One region of the Roseovarius sp. THAF8 genome, then DNA from elsewhere that is predicted to be linked to it. Evidence: riboswitches for the same ligand, from Rfam matches in the RefSeq annotation. Region 1 holds a riboswitch; each other region holds the start of a gene.
The links. A riboswitch is a leader RNA that binds a small molecule or an ion and turns the genes downstream of it on or off. The one in region 1 is predicted to bind thiamine pyrophosphate.
Positions count from the first base shown of each region.

Region 2: another riboswitch for thiamine pyrophosphate. It lies ahead of FIU85_RS19315 (NUDIX hydrolase); the one in region 1 lies ahead of thiB (thiamine ABC transporter substrate binding subunit).
Region 3: another riboswitch for thiamine pyrophosphate. It lies ahead of thiC (phosphomethylpyrimidine synthase ThiC); the one in region 1 lies ahead of thiB (thiamine ABC transporter substrate binding subunit).
Region 4: another riboswitch for thiamine pyrophosphate. It lies ahead of thiO (glycine oxidase ThiO); the one in region 1 lies ahead of thiB (thiamine ABC transporter substrate binding subunit).

Region 1 covers NZ_CP045410.1:2,514,671-2,519,739, forward strand. Annotated here, with positions in the region: gene FIU85_RS22355 (hypothetical protein) at 1-124, shown strand, start outside; gene FIU85_RS12315 (ATP-binding cassette domain-containing protein) at 334-1,029, opposite strand; gene FIU85_RS12320 (thiamine/thiamine pyrophosphate ABC transporter permease ThiP) at 1,016-2,572, opposite strand; gene thiB (thiamine ABC transporter substrate binding subunit) at 2,548-3,540, opposite strand; TPP riboswitch at 3,574-3,684, opposite strand; gene FIU85_RS12330 (YciI family protein) at 3,924-4,238, opposite strand; gene FIU85_RS12335 (SRPBCC domain-containing protein) at 4,260-4,703, opposite strand; gene FIU85_RS12340 (helix-turn-helix transcriptional regulator) at 4,707-5,030, opposite strand.
Region 2 covers NZ_CP045410.1:3,928,016-3,933,084, reverse strand. Annotated here, with positions in the region: gene FIU85_RS19325 (LysE family translocator) at 1-389, opposite strand, end outside; gene FIU85_RS19320 (LysR substrate-binding domain-containing protein) at 549-1,460, shown strand; TPP riboswitch at 1,449-1,583, shown strand; gene FIU85_RS19315 (NUDIX hydrolase) at 1,618-2,067, shown strand; gene thiD (bifunctional hydroxymethylpyrimidine kinase/phosphomethylpyrimidine kinase) at 2,064-2,870, shown strand; gene FIU85_RS19305 (hypothetical protein) at 2,867-3,043, opposite strand; gene FIU85_RS19300 (NAD(P)-dependent oxidoreductase) at 3,226-4,119, shown strand; gene FIU85_RS19295 (FMN-binding negative transcriptional regulator) at 4,186-4,824, shown strand; gene FIU85_RS19290 (ester cyclase) at 4,946-5,069, opposite strand, start outside.
Region 3 covers NZ_CP045410.1:427,779-432,847, reverse strand. Annotated here, with positions in the region: gene FIU85_RS02150 (ribonuclease E/G) at 1-1,638, shown strand, start outside; gene thiC (phosphomethylpyrimidine synthase ThiC) at 1,889-3,688, opposite strand; TPP riboswitch at 3,795-3,916, opposite strand; gene FIU85_RS02140 (phasin family protein) at 3,981-4,346, opposite strand; gene FIU85_RS02135 (sulfurtransferase TusA family protein) at 4,544-4,771, opposite strand; gene FIU85_RS02130 (cytochrome c biogenesis CcdA family protein) at 4,877-5,069, shown strand, end outside.
Region 4 covers NZ_CP045410.1:3,629,839-3,634,907, reverse strand. Annotated here, with positions in the region: gene FIU85_RS17710 (exopolysaccharide biosynthesis protein) at 1-293, opposite strand, end outside; gene FIU85_RS17705 (peptidoglycan-binding protein) at 523-1,503, opposite strand; TPP riboswitch at 1,726-1,826, shown strand; gene thiO (glycine oxidase ThiO) at 1,923-2,921, shown strand; gene thiS (sulfur carrier protein ThiS) at 2,905-3,102, shown strand; gene FIU85_RS17690 (thiazole synthase) at 3,106-3,879, shown strand; gene FIU85_RS17685 (thiamine phosphate synthase) at 3,876-4,472, shown strand; gene FIU85_RS17680 (HesA/MoeB/ThiF family protein) at 4,469-5,069, shown strand, end outside.

The sequences.
Region 1 (5,069 bases):
ATTCCAGGCCGCGATGCCCGATGCGCCGGCCGGCACTTTCGAGCAACTGGACTCTGATGCCGATGGCATGCTGAGCGAAGCCGAAGTCGCGGCAGGACAAGAGGCGGGCATCCTTCCCGCCTAGGCCGTCACCCGGCCGGGGCGTGCGCCTTTCCCCCCATCCTGAGCGCACGCCCCATTCTTACGCCCGTGGTGTTTCATGAAACGCCCGGGCCGCGGCACGGGCCGGAAGGCGGGCACATTCCCCAGATGAGTGCATAGGTGTCCGTCCTCTTGATCCTCAGGCCCCGTCAGGGGTCGGTCCGTGCCGCTTTTTCCTTTTGAAATGAAGGTCTACGCGCCGAGATAGTCGCGCAGGACCGGCGGCGGATCGTCGAGCAGGTCGGCGGTCGGTCGCGGGGCATGCGCGGTGCCGTCGGCGACGAGGATGGCCTGTTCGGTGATGCGCCGGGCGTCCTCTGGCGCGTGGGAGATCATCAGGAAGGTCGCGCCGGTTTCGCGGGCGATCTCTGCGACGAGGTCGAGCATCTCCATCCGCAGCGCCGGGCCAAGCGCGGCGAAGGGTTCATCCAGCAGGAGCAACGGCTTGTCCTGCAGCATGACGCGGGCGAGGGCCGCGCGGCTGCGCTGGCCGCCCGACAGTTCGCCGGGTTTGCGGGCGTCCATGTCCGCCAGGCCGACGCGGTCCAGAGCCTGGGTCACGCGGCTCCTGTCGGCGGGCGGCAGGCGCAGGTTGGGTGAGAGGCCAAGGCCGACGTTCTGCGCCAGTGTCAGGTGCGGGAAAAGGTTGTCCTCCTGAAACAGCATGGCGACGGGGCGGGCTCCGGGGGCTTGATTGGTGATGTCGACGCCGTGCCAGGTCATGTGCCCCTCTGCCAAGGGCAGGAATCCCGCGATGCCTTCGAGCAGGGTGGACTTGCCGGCGCCCGAGGGGCCGATGACGGCGACGGTCGCGCGTTCCGGCACGGTCAGGTCGGCGGCCAGCGTGAAGCCGCCGTTGCGGATGGTGGTGGCGTCAAGTTTCAGCATGGCGGTGCCCCCCACGGTCGAGCAGCCAGAAGACCCCGAAGGACAGGATCAGCAGCAGGAAGGAGGCGGCGGCTGCGGCCTCCATCTGGTAGGAGCCCATGAGGCGGTAGATCTGCAAGGGCAGGGTGGCCACGTCGGGATCGGCAAAGAGCGTGATGACGCCGAGATCGCCCATCGAGAGGGCGGCGGCCAGTCCGGCGGCAAAGCCGATCTGCGGGCGCAGGCGGGGCAGCAGGACATGGCGCAGGAAGGGCAGCCCGGCCATGCCGAGCGAGAGGCCGAGGCGGCCTTGGCGCGCCACGATGTCGCGGGCGCGGGGCACGAGAATGCGCAAGGCGAAGGGCAGCACGGTGATGGCGTTGACCAGCGCGGTGACGGGCAGGGCGAAGGCCTGCGGATTGGCGTAGGGCCGGATCGCGATGAAGAGCCCGGTGCCGATCACCAGCGGCGACGCGGCGAGGCCCAGGAGGCCTGCGATTTCCACCATACGACCCCGTCCGGTTGCGATGGCGGTGGCCATGGGCAGCGCCATGCAGAGCAGCAGGGCCGTGCTGAGCATCGCGACGCCAAGCGAGGTGAGCGCGGCGGTCCAGACCTGGCCCGGCATGTCGGCAAAGCCGGGCAGGCCCGACAGCGCGATGGCCATGAGCGGCACGAGCAGGAAGACTGCCGCCACACATATGAACAGCGCGTCAACCCACCGTGCGGTGGTCGTTTTTCCGTCGAACCGGCGCAAACCGCGATCGAAGCCCGAGCCGAACCCTTCGCCGCGCGCCAGCCAGAGGGCGATGCCACCGGCGAAAACCGTCAGGCCAAGCTGCACGGCGGACAAGAGCGCGGCCCGCCCAAGATCGAAGTCAAACCTGAACGCTTGGTAAATGGCGAGTTCTATCGTGGTCGCCCGCGGCCCGCCGCCGAGGGTGAGGGCGACGGCAAAGCTGGTGAGGCAGATGGCGAAGATCACGGTGAAGGCGCCGGGGATCAGGCGCAGGAGCATCGGCAGTTCGATCACCCGGAACATCGACCAGCCGTCGATGCCCAGAAGCGCGGCAAGGCGGAAGCGTTCGGCGGGGATTTCCTGCCAGCCTTGCAGGACAAGGCGGGTGGCCAGGGGCAGGTTGAAGAACACATGCGCGAGGACGACGCCGTGCAGCCCGTAGATCTGCACCGGGGGCAGGCCGAGCGTGCCCAGGGCCGCACTGACCCAGCCGCCGCGGCCGAAGACCTCGATCAGGCCCAGCACGGCGACGATCACGGGCAGGATGAACGGGGCGCCCAGCAGCGCGATCAGCAGGCTGCGGCCCCGGAACCGGCGGCGGGCGAGGGCGCGCGCGACGGGGACGGCCAGCAGCACCGAGAAAAGCGCCGAGAGCGTCGCCTGCACCAGCGTGAAGCGCAGGGCGGCCCAGTCGGCGGCGGTGAAGCCGCGCCCGGTTTCGGCGCGCAGGGCCACGGCCAGGAGCGCGCCGAAGATGAGCACCGCCACGAGGGCGGCGGCGCTCCATCCCGGTCTGGCGCTTAGCGGCTGAGCGCGTTCAGCCATTCGTCGAGCGCGGCATCGCGGGCGGCGGCGGCCTCTTCGGCGCTGAGAAGCAGGGATTTTTCCGGTTGCACGAGTGTCTCGAACCCGTCGGGCAGGCCGTCGTCAAGTTGCACGGCGGGGTACATCCAGTTGGTCGTCGGAATGACCGACTGGAAGTCCTGGGTCAGCATGAACGCGAGGAACTGGTTGGCCAGCTCCGGCTGATCGGTGGAGGCCAGTTTGCCGGCCACCTCGACCTGCATGTAATGGCCTTCGTCGAAGGTGGCGGCGGTCTTGGTGTCGTCCTCTTCGGCGATCAGGTGATAGGCGGGCGAGGTGGTGTAGGACAGCACCATGTCGGCCTCGCCTTCGAGGAAGAGGCCGTAGGCTTCGGTCCAGCCCTTGGTGACGGTGACGATGTTGTCCGAGAGCCCCTCCCAGATCGCCGGGGCCTCGTCGCCATAGGCGGTCTTGACCCACATCAGCAGGCCGAGGCCGGGGGTCGAGGAACGGGGATCCTGGATGACGATAGAGGTGTCGCTGTCGGCCAGGGCCCTGAAATTGCTGGGTGCGTCCATGTCGGTGTCGTGCACGAATGCGAAATAGCCCCAGTCGTAGGGCAGGAAGACAGGGTCGTCCCAGGTGATGGGCAGGTCGAGGTCGGGGGTCATGCCATGCTGGGCGAAGAGGCCGGTGTCCTTGGCGGCGGCGGTCAGGTTGGTGTCGAGGCCCAGGACGATGTCGGCGTCGGTATTTTCTCCCTCGAGCCGGACGCGGGCCAGCAGGGCGGCGCCGTCCTCGACGCCGACGAGATTGAGGTCGCAGTTGCAGGTGGCCTCGAACGCCTTTTCGATCTGCGGGCCGGGGCCCCATTCGGCGACGAAGCTGTCATAGGTGTAAACGGTCAGTTCGGGCGTCTGGCCTGACTCCTGCGCCACGGCGGACGTGGCGGCAGTCAGGAATCCCGCAGTCAAAACAAGGTGTTTCATGGCATCCTCCGTTCCGGTGGAGGGTGCGGCGCGATGCGGCTGCATGACCTTCCCTCCGCCGGTTTCAGCCGGTTCAGGTTCAACGGGTTCGCGATCTGCATCTCAGTCGCCGGGCCGGGCCGGGCGACACCCCGAGGTTTCAACAGGAACCTAGGGGCAAGCCGGGGTCGGGACAAGGTGAATCGGCGAATCGGAAGGTTAAGGCGTTGGGAATCGCCGAAAACGGCATGTCGGTACCCGTGTCGGTATCCGGGTGGTATCGCGACGGTGCGATTTTCGCCGGGGCACCGGGTTGACGCACCGCGCGGCGTTGTGGCGGTCGAGAGCGGGCTGACGGCCCGAAACGGCCGGTGAGGTCCCGGGTCGAGCCCGGGACGCGTGGGTTACATTTCGACGATCGGGGCGACCTCGACGCTGCCCTTGCCGCCATCGAGGATCGGGCAGCCGCGGGCGATCTCGCAGGCCTCGGCGTCATCCGCGGCCTCGACGATGGAATAGCCCGAGAGGGGATTGGACCCGCCATTGTCGGCGATGCCGTCGATGCTGACGGTTTTGGACATGCCGACGGGGTTGCCGGGGTCGATGAGCTTGCCGCCGAGGCCGCCGAGCCAGCTTTCCCAGGCGGTCATCGCCTTGAGCCCCTCTTCTTCGGTCTCGGGCCGGCCGCCGCCGTGATAGGCGAGGATGTACTTGGGCATGTGTCGGTCTCCTTTCAGGGGTCAGTGGGGTTGGCTTTGCAGGTGGCGGGCGAGGCGGACCAGCGGGCCGCTTGTCCAGCCGGTTTCGTGGCGCGCGGCGCGGTCGTCGTCGGGCAGGTCGCGGTGGTCGATGGTCAGCCGGGCGCCGTCCCGCGTGGGCGTGACGGTGAAGGTGACGTGGCTTTCGGGGGCGCGCATGCCCTCGGGCAGGTGCCATGTCCAGGTGAAGCCGACGCTGTGCGGCGGGTCGACATGCGTGACGTTGCCCGACATGCGGTAGCGGTTGCCGTCGGAATCCAGCATCTCGGAGTGCCAGGGGCCTTCGCGGGTGAAATCGAGAGCCGTGTCGGGCAGGCTCATACCGTCATGGCCCCACCATTCCAGCACTTCGGCCCGTGCGGTGATGGCGCGGAACAGGCGTTCGGGCGTGACGGGGAAGTCGCGGGTGATGCGGACGTCGGCCATCCGTCAGTCCCGCTCTTCGAGGGCGAGGTGGGTGGCGAGGCGGTCCATCGACGCCTGCCAGAAGGCGCGGTGATCGAGCGTCCAGTCGGCGATGGAATTCAGCGCTTCGGGGCGGACGGAATAGAGCCGGCTGGTGCCCTGGATGCGCTGCTCGACGAGCCCCGCCTGCCGCAGCACCTTGAGGTGGCGGGACATGGCCGGGGCGCTGATATGGGCCTGTTCGACGAGACGACCGGCGGGCAGTTCGCCCTCGGCCATCAGGCGCTCGACCACGGCAAGACGGGTCGGGTCGGAGAGGGCCGCGAAGGTGTTGGTCAGGTGGGTCATGACGTATAATTAACAGATAGGTTAATTAACGTAAAGATG
Region 2 (5,069 bases), 1.4 Mb from region 1:
CCGATCGCCGCGTAGGCTTTGGGGTTGGCCACGGCAAGGCCGAGGCCCGGTAGAAACGACCCTATGACTACGCCCGAACGACCACCGGCGCCAGTTGGCGCTTGCCCGACAGGCGCCGTCGCGATCTTCCACGCCAGGTAAAGAATATAGGCCACCGCAGCAATGCGGAGGACCACCAGCAACCAGGCCTCGGAAGACATGACCCCGGTCACGCCGGTCGCGATGATCGCCAGCACCACGATGGTTCCAAGTATTATGCCCATGAGATACGGCAGGGCGTTCCAAAACCCGAATGCAGCGCCCAGACTCGCCAAGCTGATCGTGGCCGGCCCCGGGCTGCCCATGAGCGGCAGGGCGGCCGCGATGAGTATCAGGGTATTTCCGATCATCTTGGTTCTGGCCCTTAAGCTCTCCTTCGACTGCCGCAAAATCGCGTCCTGCCGGAGAGCATCCTCTTGAACGGTAGGGTATCCAAGGCTATGACTTAAGAAAATCAAATAGATCGAAACCCTATAATTCGAGAATCGGAACCAATGCCAAGCTTTGACATGGACGCGCTCCGTACGGTCGTCGTTGGCTCGGATCTGGGAAGCTTCGCGCGCGCTGCCGTGCAACTCGGCCGCTCGCAATCCGCCGTCAGCATGCACCTCAAGAAGCTGGAACAGCAGGCGGGCACAACTCTGTTCGTTCGCAAGGGACGCGGCCTCGTGCCGACCGAAGCGGGCGAGGCTTTCATCGCCTATGCCCGGCGTATCGTCGCGCTGAACGACGAAGCCGCGCTCTCGGTCGGCGCGGCGGCAGGCAAGGCCTCCGTGCGACTCGGCCTGCCGCAGGATTTCTTCGATGACGTGATGCCTGCGACACTCGGCAGGTTCGGACAGGACGTGGAAAACGTGCATGTCGACGTGCAGGCCGGGGAAAACCACAGGCTCGCCGAAGAGGTCCGTGCCGGGCGCATCGACGCCGCGATCGCCTTTTTCCGGCCCGGCAGCCCGACCGAAGGCGAAACCCTGTGCGAATGCCCCATGCACTGGCTGGCGCATCGCGATCTGCCGGAGGTCGCCGTTGCCGCCCCCCTCCCCCTCATCATGTTCAACCACCCCTGCCTGTTTCGGCAGGCCACGCTTGCCACGCTTGACCACAGCCGGACGCGCTGGCGCGCCGCGCTCACCACGCCCAGCCTGCCCGCCGTCTGGGCCGGCCTGCGCAGTGGTCTGGGCATAGCCGTGCGCACGGATCACGGCAGGCCGGAGGATATCGCCTGTCTCGGCTCGGAGCTTGGCCTGCCGGAGTTGCCGAATATCGAGGTGCGCCTGTTGCGGGCGCCAAACCTGTCGCGTTTTGCCGAAAGACTTGCGCAAGTGCTGCGGGAAGAGACCCTCAGGCATCTGGACCCGGCAATTTACAGCGCGGGAGGCGTTGATTTCGTGCACCATCCTGATAGGCTCGGAACCACCTAGGGGTGTCCCGACAAGGGGCTGAGATATCGCTGGCGCTTCGGTCGCAGGATCGTTGGGCAGCGCGGTGACCCTTTGAACCTGATCCGGATCATGCCGGCGAAGGGACAGGATCGCAGCGCTCTCTTGCCCTTGCCGGCCTCAGCATGACGAGGCCGCCTTGCCATCTCCATCGACAGTCCCCCGCCCGATTTCGGCGACCATCGCCGCCGTCATACGCGACAACCAGGTCCTTCTTGTTCGCCGCGCAAATCCGCCCGACGCGGGACGATGGGGATTTCCGGGCGGAAAGATCGACCACGGCGAAACGCTGTTCGAGGCCGCAACCAGAGAACTGTCGGAGGAAACCGGCGTTTCCGCCGAGCCGCTCCGCGTGTTCACCGCAGTTGACGCGTTTGACCTCGGCCCCGCCGGCACCCTGCGCCGGCATTTCATCCTGATCGCCGTGCTGTTCCGATGGACGGCGGGAGAGCCGGTTGCAGGGGACGACGCGCTGGAGGCGCGTTGGGTAGATCTTAAAGCCCTCAAGGGAACCAGCCTCGCCCTGAGCCTCGATGTGGCCGAGGTCGCGCATGAGGCCGCCGCCTTGATGTCAGAGGTGCCGTCATGATTGCCAATGTCCTGACCATCGCGGGCACCGACCCCTCAGGCGGCGCAGGCATCCAGGCCGATATCAAGGCCATGTCCGCGCTTGGCGCCTATGCCTGTTCCGCCATCACCGCGGTGGTCGCGCAGAACACACAAGGTGTTCGCTGCTTCCAGGCGCTGGACCCCGATTTCGTCGCCGCCCAGATCGACGCGGTACTGGACGACGTGCGCGTCGACGCGGTGAAGATCGGGATGATCGCAAATGCCGGGATTGCCGAGGCGGTGGCCGACAGGCTGAGCCATCACGGGGCAGACAACATCGTGCTCGATCCGGTGATGGTCGCGAAGAGCGGCCATGCCCTGCTCGACCCTGAAGCGGTCTCGGCCGTGCGCGAGGCGCTCGTGCCGCTGGCCCGCGTCATCACCCCGAATCTGCCCGAAGCCGCCGTGTTACTGGGCCGCGAAGACGACTGGACCGCCGAGACGATGCAAGCCGCCCTGCCCGAGCTCATGGCACTTGGCTCCGATTACGTGCTGCTCAAGGGCGGGCATCTGAAGGGCGAGCACAGCACCGACCTGCTGGCCGGACCCGAGGGCACCCGGGCACTGAAGGCCCTGCGCATCACAACGACCAACGATCATGGCACCGGCTGCACCCTCTCCTCGGCCATCGCCGCGCTTCTGCCGCATCACGACATGCCCGAGGCAGTGGCCCGCGCCAAGGCCTATCTGCACGCCGCGCTTGCCCAAAGCGACACGCTGAACGTGGGCCACGGTCACGGGCCGGTGCATCACTTCCATGCGCTCTGGGCGTCAGGCGCCTAGGGTGTCGATCCTGTTCCTGAGCGGCAGGCGGCGGCCTCTGGGTCCAGCTGTCCGCAGATGGCCGAAACCACGGCGACGCCCCGCGCGCCTGGGCTGAAGGCCAGCGCGGATTTCAGCGCGCGCGCCGTCTCGATCATCCGGGCGGTGTCTGCCGCCCTGTCGCGGAAGCGCACCACCATCGCCCCCGGCGCAGAGCCCCCGGGTGAGAGGCGGCAGGCTGCTGGTGAAATGCAGAGTCTTCAACCTCTGCAGCAAACTCACATATCCGAATATTGAAACCCACGGTTTCATTCATTTCGTTATTCAGAATGATTGAGCTCGGCTAGCTTGGGTCCCGCGGAAACGGGAGACAGTCATGGCATCAGGAGAACAAATCGGCTTCATCGGCTTGGGCACCATGGGCGAACCTATGGCGCTGAACCTGCGCCGCGCCGGACAGTCCCTGATGGTCTGGAACCGGACGGCGGAACGAACCGCCCCGTTGAGAGAGGCCGGGGCCAAGGTGGCAGCCGATGTGGACGACCTCTTCGCCCAATGCACCACGGTGCTTCTGATGCTGGAAAACGAGGCCGCGACCGATGCCGTTCTGGGCCGCGACACCGAGGCTTTCACGCATCGTGTCGCCGGGCATTGCATCGTGTCGATGGGCACGACCTCCGCGAAATACTCCCAGGGCTTGTCACAGGATATCGCCGCCGCCGACGGCCGCTTTGTCGAGGCGCCGGTCTCTGGTTCTCGAAAGCCGGCGGAGGCAGGTCAACTCGTCGGCATGCTGGCCGGACCTCCCGAGGAGGTCGAACGCCTGCGCCCCATGCTCTCGCCGATCTGCAAACAGCTCTTCGACTGCGGCACCGTACCCGGCGCCCTGCAAATGAAACTTGCGGTCAATACCTTCCTGATCACCATGGTCACCGGCCTTGCCGAAGCCGCGCATTTCGCGGCGCGCCACGGGCTCGACATGGACCGCTTCGCCGACATCCTCAATGCCGGGCCGATGGCCAGCGACGTCTCCCGCGTGAAGATCGACAAGCTGCGCATCCAGGATTTCAGCCGTCAGGCCGGTATCTCGGACGTGCTGAAAAACAGCCGTCTGGTCTTGGAAGCTGCAAGAGCCGCCGGCACTGCCTCCCCCCTGATGAACGTCTGCGAGGCGCTCTATGCCGAAACCGAGGCCATGGGCCGCGATGAGGATGACATGATCGCGGTGGTCCAGGCTATCGAAGCACGCATCAGGCGGTCCGCTTCCTGATACAAAAGCGTTGGGACATCATTGCGTCCGCGCGGCACGATATTGCAACCGCAACAGGGGCCGGGAATGTACACACCATCGCATTTTGAAGAGACCGATCCTGCGGCGATCCGTGAGATACTCGATACAGCGCCACTGGCCTGTATCGTGGCGCAGACGGAAGAAGGATTGTTGGCAAACCACATGCCGTTGCTCCGGGCCCCGGACGGATCACTGGTCGGCCATGTCGCACAGGCAAATGCCATGCACCGGATGATTGCCGAGGAGCAAGAGGTTCTGGCCATATTCCGTGGTCCAGACGCCTACATCTCACCGAACTTCTTTCCAAGCAAGGCCGACCATCACCGCCACGTTCCGACCTGGAACTATCAGGCGGTACATATCTGCGGGACCATTTCGTTCCAGCACGACGAACAGGCCAAACGTGCAGCCGTGGGTCTTCTGACGCGCACGCACGAGCGAAAGCTGAACGGCGAGAATGCTTGGCGCATGGCAGATGCGCCGCAAGACGACATGCAGGGGATGCTGGAAAGCATCGTCGCATTCCGAATAACGGCAAGCCGGACACTCGCGAAATCGAAGATCAGCCAGAACCGCGAAGAGCGAGATTATCTTGGCGCGGTTGCCGGGCTCAGGGCTACCGGGAAGCCCACCATGGCAAACCTGATGGCGGAACGGTCCCGGAAAACGGACGAGGACACCTGAAACGTCAATTGGCGAGCAGGCAACCGCGTTCGAGATGCTGCCACCGGTGCAGTCGTGCTTGGATGACTTCGCTGTGACGACTGCGACTTGGCTAAGAGCGTGACAAAGCAGACATAGAACGTCAGAACCGACCGACTGTTGGCGCACTCAATTGCTGCTTTACAGCGTCCAGGTCGCCAAGCACCCAAAGCTTGGAGAGCTTGCCGTCCGATATTCCAAAAAAAGCGGAGCCCGCCCATTCAATG
Region 3 (5,069 bases), 2.0 Mb from region 1:
GAGGGCGACCTGATCAAACGCTCGATCCGCGACCTCTACAATCGCGATATCGACGAGGTTCATGTCGAGGGCGAGCGCGGCTACCGCATCGCCAAGGACTTCATGAAGATGATCATGCCGTCCCACGCCAAGAACGTGAAACAGTATGGCGAGACCCTGCCGCTCTTCGCCCGCTACCAGGTCGAAAGCTACCTCGCGGGAATGTTCAACCCCACCGTGCAGCTCAAGTCGGGCGGCTACATCGTCATCGGCGTGACCGAGGCGCTGGTGGCCATCGATGTCAACTCCGGCCGCGCCACCAAGGAAGGCTCGATCGAGGAAACCGCGCTCAAGACCAACCTCGAGGCCGCCGACGAGGTCGCCCGCCAGTTGCGCCTGCGCGACCTTGCCGGCCTGATCGTGATCGACTTCATCGACATGGACGAGCGAAAGAACAACGCCTCCGTCGAAAAGCGCATGAAGGACCGGCTCAAGACCGACCGCGCGCGCATCCAGGTGGGCCGCATCTCGGGCTTCGGCCTGATGGAGATGTCGCGCCAGCGCCTGCGCCCCGGCATGATCGAGGCCACGACGCAACCGTGCCCCGCCTGCCACGGCACCGGCCTCATTCGCTCGGACGACAACATGTCGCTCAGCATCCTGCGCCAGATCGAGGAGGAGGGCACCCGTGGCCGCTCCCGCGAGGTGCTGGTGAAATGCCCCGTGGGCATCGCCAACTTCCTGATGAACCAGAAGCGCGAGCACGTGGCCCAGATCGAGGGCCGCTACGGCCTGTCGGTGCGGATCGAGGGCGATCCGACGCTGGTCAGCCCCGATTTCTCGCTCGAGAAATTCAAGACCGCCACCCGCAACGTCAAGCAGACCGCCGCGGCGGTGGTGTCCGTCGACAGCTCGCTGATGGACGATATCGACGCCGCCGAGGAGGCCGAGACGCCCGATCCCGCCGAGGCGCCTCCCGCGCCCGAGAACGAGGGCAATGACGGGCGCAACGACGGCGGCGACGGCCAGCCCAAGAAAAAGCGCCGGCGCCGCCGCCGGTCGCGCTCGCGCTCCAAGTCGGGCAATGGCGAAAACGGGCAGAACGGCGACACCCGCGACAACAACGACGCGTCGGACAACGACCAGTCCGAGCGCCGGGACGCGCCGCAGACGGAAGACAAACCGTCCGAGGCCGAGCCTGTCACGGCCAAGTCCGAAGAAGCCTCCGACGAGACGCCGAAAGACGAAAAGCCCAAGCGCGTGAGCCGGTCCCGCGAGAAAAAGACCGACGACACGCCCAAGGAAGAGGCCGCGCAGGACGAGGCCCCGGCAGAGAGTGCCGAGGCCCCGCCAGAGGACAAACCTGCGGAGAAGCCCAAGCCCAAGCCGCGCTCGCGCAGCAAGAAAAAGGAAGAGCCTGCACCCGAGGTGGCGGCGGAAACGGCGGCAGAACCCGCCCCCGAAGCCGCCGAAACGGCTCAGGATTCGGCGCCCGAAGCCGAGGCCAAGCCTGCCAGGAAACCGCGCACGCGTTCGACCTCGACCCGCAAGAAGCCCGAGCCGGTCGCCGCCGAAGCCGCGGACACGGGCGAGGCCGCCAAGCAAGCGGCGGACGATGATAAGCCCAAGCGCAAGGGCTGGTGGTCTTTCGGCGGCTAAGTTGCTCTGACCAAAACGAAAAACGCCGGGGCAGGACCCCGGCGTTTTTATTTGATGCACATGGTGCGACGCGCGCCTCTTGCCCACGCCGTCCCGGGCCTGACCCGGGACCTCATCGGTCAGAGATCCCGACTCAAGTCCGGGATGCCACTCGCCCCCCACGCGCCGTCATCCTCGGGCTCGACCCGAGGATCTCCACGCGAAGAGATCCCGGATCAGGTCCGGGATGAGTGCCGGGTCAACCCGGCACTCACTCCTCCGCCTCGTCCACCGGCACGTACAAATCCCCGCCTTCGCGGAACTTCGCGGCCATCTTCTCCATCCCTTCCTTCTGCGCCTCGGCGCGGATGTCATGGCTGATCCGCATCGAGCAGAATTTCGGCCCGCACATCGAGCAGAAATGCGCAACCTTGTGCGCCTCCTTGGGCAGGGTCTGGTCATGGAACTCGCGCGCCGTCTCGGGGTCCAGCGACAGGTTGAACTGGTCCTCCCAGCGGAACTCGAACCGGGCCCGTGACAGCGCATCGTCGCGCCGCTGCGCCCCCGGCAGCCCCTTGGCGAGGTCCGCCGCATGGGCCGCGATCTTGTAGGTAATCACGCCGGTCTTCACGTCGTCCCGGTCGGGCAGGCCCAGATGCTCCTTCGGCGTCACGTAGCACAGCATCGCGCAGCCGAACCAGCCGATCATCGCCGCCCCGATCCCGCTGGTGATATGATCGTACCCTGGCGCGATATCCGTGGTCAGCGGTCCCAGCGTATAGAACGGCGCCTCGTGACAGCATTCCAGCTGCTTGTCCATGTTCTCCTTGATCTTGTGCATGGCCACGTGGCCCGGCCCCTCGATCATCACCTGGCAATCCTTGGCCCAGGCGATCTTGGTCAATTCGCCCAGCGTCTCCAATTCGGCGAACTGCGCTTCGTCATTGGCATCCGCGATGGACCCGGGCCGCAACCCGTCGCCCAAAGAAAAGCTCACGTCATAGGCCCGGCAGATGTCGCAGATTTCCTCGAAATGCTCGTAAAGGAACGACTCGCGGTGATGGTGCAGGCACCACTTGGCCATGATCGACCCGCCGCGCGACACGATCCCCGTCACCCGGTCCACCGTCATCGGCACCATGTGCAGGCGCACGCCCGCGTGGATGGTAAAGTAATCCACCCCCTGTTCCGCCTGTTCGATCAGCGTGTCGCGGAACACCTCCCAGGTCAGGTCCTCGGCAATGCCGTTCACCTTTTCCAGCGCCTGGTAGATCGGCACGGTCCCGATCGGCACGGGGCTGTTGCGGATGATCCATTCGCGCGTGTTGTGGATGTTGCGGCCCGTGGAAAGGTCCATCACCGTGTCCGCGCCCCAGCGGATCGCCCAGACCAGCTTGTCCACTTCCTCTTCCATCGACGAGGTGACGGCGGAGGTGCCCATGTTGGCGTTGATCTTCACCAGGAAATTGCGCCCGATAATCATCGGCTCAGCCTCGGGGTGGTTGATGTTTGCCGGGATGATCGCCCGGCCCGCCGCCACCTCGTCGCGCACGAATTCGGGCGTCACGTAATCAGGGATATTTGCGCCCCAATCGTTGCCGTCCCGCGCCTCCGCCACCGTCTCGCGCATCTGGTTCTCGCGGATCGCGATGAACTCCATCTCCGGCGTGACGATGCTCGCCCGCGCATAGGCCAGCTGCGTCACCGCCTTGCCGTCCTTGGCCCGCATCGGCGCGGCAAGGTTGGGAAATTCCGGCGTCAGCCGGTCGCCTTCGACGAACCCATTGTCCTCGGGCTTCACCACGCGGCCCTCGTATTCCTCCACGTCACCCCGCGCGGTGATCCAGCCGCGGCGCAGCTTCGGCAGCCCCTCGCGGATATCGGTCAGCACGTTCGGGTCGGTGTAAGGCCCGGAACTGTCATAGACGGGCAGGGGCTCTTCGCCCGATGTGGGATGCACGGAAATCTCGCGCATCGGCACGCGGATCTCGGGGAATTGCGTGCCGTTCACATAGATCTTGCGCGATGCGGGCAGCTCGCCCGTGGTGATCTTGGGATTGGGTACGTTCATTTTGGCGCTCCTCAAGCGGTTACTCGAAAAGACACCAGATGAGTCGTGGCTTGGGGGAAACGCGGGGGCGATGCGCCCCGTCTTCGGACCACAACCCGGGCGGGCCGGGGATGCGATCCTAGCTTCCTACGCCAGTGTCAACTGGGTCAGGTTCAAAGGGTCGCGTCACCGGGCATATGCCCTCGTCAGCCTCTCAGTCCCCTGGGCGGGACCCCCCTGCGTAAGCGGGAGGCTAGCGAAGCGTCGCCGTGATTTCAACGGATATTCGGAAAAAGCTGCGGCGGGTTTCGGATCAGACCGGCACGTCGTCGTAATTGCGCCGGGTCGTGGGGGTGGTGTCCTTGATATCGACCCGCAACGCCACGCCCATCATCTCCATCATCCGGCGCGTCTCTTCGGTGTAGTCCGTGAACGCCTTCTTCATGAAATCGCTCTGCACCTGCATCAGCTCCTGCGGCGTCCTGCAGGCCAGCATCGCGCGCTGCGCCTCCAGGTCCTTTTCCAGCCGCTCGGTCACAAAGCGCATGCTTTCCTGCATCATGTCGAACCACGCCGTGGTAGCCACGGGGCTGAACGCGGCCATCGCGGCGACCATGCCGGCATGGGCCGGGTCGGTCGCGTCCGGGGTTTCGGTGGTCTTTTTCGTCGATTTTGCCATCTGCGCCACTCCTTCCGAGCTTCGGCAAAGGCCGCGGTGGCGCGGTCTTTGCGGGAATGTCGTCCGAACTGGCACACCACACCGAAACATGCGCCTCGCGCCATTCGGAACTGTAACAATTATATGACGTAGCCGGCCCGAGGTACAGCGCAACCGGGCCGCTGGGAGCCGCGCCGTTGTCGCACCCCCCGTGCGGCTCAGCCCTTGCGCACCCGGTAAAGCGTGGCCGTCCCGTCTTCGACCGTCTCGATCAGCTCATGCCCCGCCTCGGCGCAGAAATGCGGCACGTCGATCACCGCCGCCGGATCATCCGCCCGCAGCACGATCACGTCGCCTGCCGCCAGCGGCTTCATCCGCTTGCGCAGCTTCAAGACGGGCAGGGGGCACAAGAGCCCCACGGCGTCGATGATCTCAGGTTCGCTCATGGCTCGGGAGGTAATCCAACCGTTACAGCCTGTCCACCGAGATGTGACCGCCCCGTGACCCCGCGTCGCGTGACGCCCCCTTCGTTTTGCAATACACGGGGGTCCATGTTCGGAATCGATCTCATAGACGCCACCCTGATCCCCGCCATGGCCATCGCGCTGGTGGCCGGCGTCTTCTCGTTTCTCAGCCCCTGCGTGCTGCCCATCGTGCCGCCTTACCTCGCCTACATGAGCGGCGTCACCGTCACCGACCTGCAAACCGCGCAAACGTCCCGCAACAAGGCGATCCTGCCCGCAC
Region 4 (5,069 bases), 1.1 Mb from region 1:
TCAATCGTCTTTTTCTTCAACTTTTCGGGCAAATAGAACTTTTTCAGGCCCAAGATCATCTCGGCGGAAAAAAGCGCGATCAGCAACCCGCACACCATCGACACGCCGGGAATGCCCGACAGCGGTGTGGCTGCGATCAGGGCCGGCACAAAGATCAGTGGCAGAATGCCCGCCTGCCCCGCGGCACCGACAATTTCGTCCACGGTAACCTCGGGTCGATCGGCCAGCGACCTGATCCTTGAGATCACATCCGTCAGCGGATGCGCCGTAGGAGCTTCGGCCTCGTGGCTCATGGCATCACGCCCTGCGGTCCGTGAACACGCGAACGCGCACAACCACACGCCGGCACCCATGCGCCGTGCCCGCGCGGTTCACTCGTCCTGCTAGAAAACTGTCCCAGACCCATTGCCCGACTTTCCGTTCCGACGAAGGAACGCCGCAACTGCGCTCAAGTTCCCGGCATACCTGAATAATTGCCGATCGCATGAACCCCGCGCAAAGCCGAGCCTGCAGGCCGGCGCGTCAGCGCCAGACGAACCTGCAGTCGTAGAGCACGCCGAACACACCGCGCTTGCATACGCGAACCCTCTCGGCCTTGCGCTTTGGCTTGGGCTTGGGCTCGGTCCGCTGAAACGCTTCGTATTCGGCCTGGCTTTCTTCCCGCAGCGCGGCCAGCTGCACGTCGTTGAAATAGCCGCTGACGGGAAAGCCGCGCGCCTCCTGCCACGTGGAAATCGCGGTGCGCGTATTCGGCCCGAACACCCCGTCCGCGCCGCCCGGATCGTACTCGACCAAGCGCAGGCGATTCTGGATCTCGCGCCGCTCGTCGCGCGACAGATCCAGTGCGGCCTCAATATCCTCGCTGGCCGACGCCGTCTGATCCACGCGCGCCGTGCCAAGCACGGGCGGCGTCTCGGGCCAACCTGCCGTGTCGAGAACGGCAATCGACGTGACCGCGGCCGGAGTGAATGTCGCCGCGTACGTGGTCTCAACCCCGCTGACGGAATAGGGCGCGCACTCCTCCAGCGCGACAACGGCATCCAGATACAGCCGCCGCTGGACAGCCGATTGCGACTCCGCGCCGACATGTTCGGGGATCCCCAGCAGCAGCCCGGCGCTGTCCAGCACGAACTGCAACCGCACCTCTTCGTCGCTGGCCGCATCGGACGTACCGGCATAGCAGGCCGCCACCTGCTCCACCAGGGACGACGTCGCGGCGGCCGTCTCCGTCTCGGCCGCGCCCGTCGTTCCGGGATCCTCCGCCGCGGCGGGTTCCGTCACCGCAGGCGCATCGCGGTCTGTCTCCGCGCCCATGACGTCGATCCCGGCACCCTCTTGCGACTCCCGGGGTGGGTCCAGCGGGCTGACAGTGGTTGCAGGCGGTTCCGGCAACGGCTCGGCCGTTTCCGTCTGCGCCAACACAGCACCGCCGCCCAGCACCACTACGAAGGCCGAGGCGACATAACCCTTCCAAGGCAGAAACGAGGTACGCGATCCGAACAAAGGAAATCCCTTCCATTACGTCTGGAAAAGAATAACGCCTGCCGCCGCCGAAAGGTCAAGCCGGACGGCAAAATTCGGCCACTGGGCCAGCCCAATGCGCAGCATGTTGCGGAACCCGGCGCCGCAATCGTCTGGTTTCGCATGTTGCAGATTGAAGCAACGTCACGTATCCATGACGCACGAAGCTGCACCGGGGCGCATCGTTCCGGTCCGCAAGTCACATATCATCCGTCGGGGGGCCGCAAAGGGCTGAGAGGTGCACGCACCGACCCGTCGAACCTGATCCGGGCAATACCGGCGTAGGGAACGGGTAGAACGTGCACCGACAGCACTTACCTCTTTTCCGCGTTGGCACGCCCCAAGCAAAGAGGCGCGTCAATGATCCTCAATCCATCCAAGTGCCGGTCAGACGCATCGGCATGACATCCGTGGTCATCATAGGCGCCGGCGTTGCCGGTCTTTGTGTCGCCCGCACCCTGCTGGACCGGGGAGCGAAAGTGACCCTTGTCGATCGTCACGCCGCGCCGGGTCCGCATGCCTGCTCCTGGTGGGCCGGCGGGATGCTGGCGCCCCATTGCGAAGGCGAAAGCGCCGAAGAGGCGGTGGTGCGGCTGGGCTGCGAGGCCGCCGACTGGTGGGAGGCACAGACCGGCGCCGTTGTCCGGCGGCGCGGCTCTCTTGTCGTGTCGCCCGGGCGCGACAAGGCCGATCTCGCCCGCTTTGCACGCCTGACGAGCGGCCACCGCGCCGTCACCGGCCCCGAGATCTCGCAGCTCGAGCCCGACCTCGGCGCCCGTTTCACGCGGGGCCTCTTTTTCGACACAGAGGCGCATCTTTCGCCCCGCGCCGCCCTCGCCGCGCTGCGCGACAGCCTCGCCGCCGATGGCGCGAAGCTCATTCAGGAAGAGGCCGACCCCGAAGCCCATGCGCGGAAGGGTCTGACCATCGACTGCCGCGGCTTTGCGGCGCGCGACCGGCTTGCCGATCTGCGCGGCGTCAAGGGCGAGATGATGATCCTCTCGTGCCCGGACGTGTCGCTCACCCGCCCCGTCCGCGTGCTGCACCCCCGCGTGCCGATCTACGTGGTGCCCCGGGGTGACGGCCTTTACATGTTGGGGGCCACGATGGTCGAAGGCCAGGCGGGCCGGCACGTCACCGCCCGTGCGATGCTGGAACTGCTGGGCACGGCCTATGCGCTCAACCCCGCCTTCGGCGAGGCCGAGGTGGTCGAGATCGGCGTCGACAGCCGCCCCGCCTTTCCCGACAACCTGCCCCGCATCCGCCGCGACGGGAACCTGATCCGGGCCAACGGACTCTACAGGCACGGCTTCCTTCTGGCGCCGGCCCTCGCGCGCATGGTCGCGGACCTGATCCTTCACGACAAGACACCGGAGGTTTCCGATGAGATTGCAGCTTAACGGCACGCCAGTGCACGCCGAGGCCGCCACCCTGGCCGACCTGCTGGACGCCCACGGCTATGGCGACGCCAAGGTGGCGACAGCGGTGAACGGCACGTTCGTGCCCGCATCCCTGCGCGGCGATCACGCTCTGGCGGACGGCGACAGCATCGAGGTTCTGGCCCCGATGCAGGGCGGCTGAGCGATGCGAGATTTCTACGGCACCACGCTGGCCAACGGCTTCATGCTCGGCACCGCGCAATACCCTTCGCCCGCCATCCTGGCCGAGGCGTTCCGGCGCAGCGGCGCCAGCGTCGCCACCGTATCGCTGCGCCGCGAAAGCGGGCAGGACCGCGCCGGACAGGATTTCTGGAACCTGATCCGCGGCCTGGGCGTGCATATCCTGCCCAACACTGCCGGATGCCACAGCGTGAAAGAGGCCGTGACCACCGCCCACATGGCGCGCGAGGTCTTCGACACGCCCTGGATCAAGATCGAGGTCATCGGCGAGGAAGACACACTGCAACCCGATGTCTTCGGCTTGGTCGAGGCCGCCCGCATCCTGACCGAGGACGGGTTTCAGGTCTTTCCCTACACCACCGAGGATCTCGTCGTTGCCGACCGTCTGCTCAACGCGGGCTGCGAGGTTCTGATGCCCTGGGGCGCCCCCATCGGATCGGGGCTGGGCCTGAACAACATCTTCGGCCTGCGCGCGCTCCGGGCGCATTTCCCGGACGTGCCGCTGGTGATCGACGCCGGGCTGGGTCTGCCCTCGCAAGCCACGGCGGCGATGGAACTGGGCTACGACGCGATCCTTCTCAACACCGCCGTGGCCAAGGCGGGCGATCCGGCGGCCATGGCCGAAGCCTTCTCCCTCGCCCTCAGGGCCGGAAAACTGGCGCAGTCCGCCGAGCCGATGGAGCCGCGCGACATGGCCGCCCCCTCCACCCCGGTTCTTGGCAAGGCGTTTCTTGAATGAGACTGGACCGCTTCTACCCCATCTTCGACAGCGCCGACTGGATCGAGCGGCTGGTCCCGCTGGGCATCAAGCTGGTGCAACTGCGCGTCAAGGATGCCGCGCCCGATACGCTGCGCGACCATGTGCTGCGGTCCAGGGCCGTGTGCGCGCGCCACGGCTGCACCCTTGTCGTAAACGACCACTGGCAAGAGGCGATCGACACCGGCTGCAGCTACATCCACCTTGGCCAGGAAGACCTTGATACAGCTGACATATCCGCCATCCGCGATGCCGGCCTGCGCCTCGGCATAAGCACCCATGACAGGGCCGAACTCAAACGCGCCCTTGCGCTCGATCCCGACTACATCGCCTTGGGTCCGATCTATCCCACCATCCTGAAAAAGATGAAATGGCACGAACAGGGCCTCGACCGTCTGACCCAGTGGCGCGGCCTGATCGGCGACCTGCCCCTGATCGCCATCGGCGGCCTTTCGGTGGAACGCGCGCCCGGCGCCTTCGAGGCAGGCGCAGACGTGGTGGCCGCGGTCACCGACATCACGCTCAACGACGCCCCCGAAACCCGGGTGCGCGCCTGGCTGGCGGCGACGCGATGACCCGCTATGCCCGCCAGACCTGCCTGCCCGGCATGGGCGAGGCCGGACAGGCCGCGCTGAAGGCGGCGCATGTGCTTGTGGTCGGGGCTGGCGGATTGGGCGCCCCGGCGCTGCAATACCTGGTGGGCGCGGGGATCGGACGGCTGACCCTGGTGGATGGCGACACGGTTTCCCTGGGCAACCTGCACCGCCAGACACTCTTTCGCGAAGACGACATCGGCAGGCCCAAGGTCGAGGCCGCGCATGACACGTTGCGCCGCCTCAATACCGACTGCCGCATTGCCCCCCTTGCCCGCCCGCTCGATCCCGCCAATGCGCCCGACCTCGTGGCGCAGGCCAGCCTGGTGCTCGATTGCGCCGACAGTTTCGCGGTCAGCTACATCCTCTCCGACACGTGCCTTGCCGCCGGCGTGCCCCTTGTCAGCGCCTCCGTGCTGGGCGTTTCGGGCTATGTCGGCGGCTTCTGCGGCACCGCGCCCTCGCTGCGCGCCGTGTTTCCCGATCTTCCCGACCGCGCCGCCACCTGTGCCACGGCGGGCGTGATGGGGCCGGTGGTGGGCATGATCGGCGCGGCGCAGGCCCAGATGGCGCTGGCCT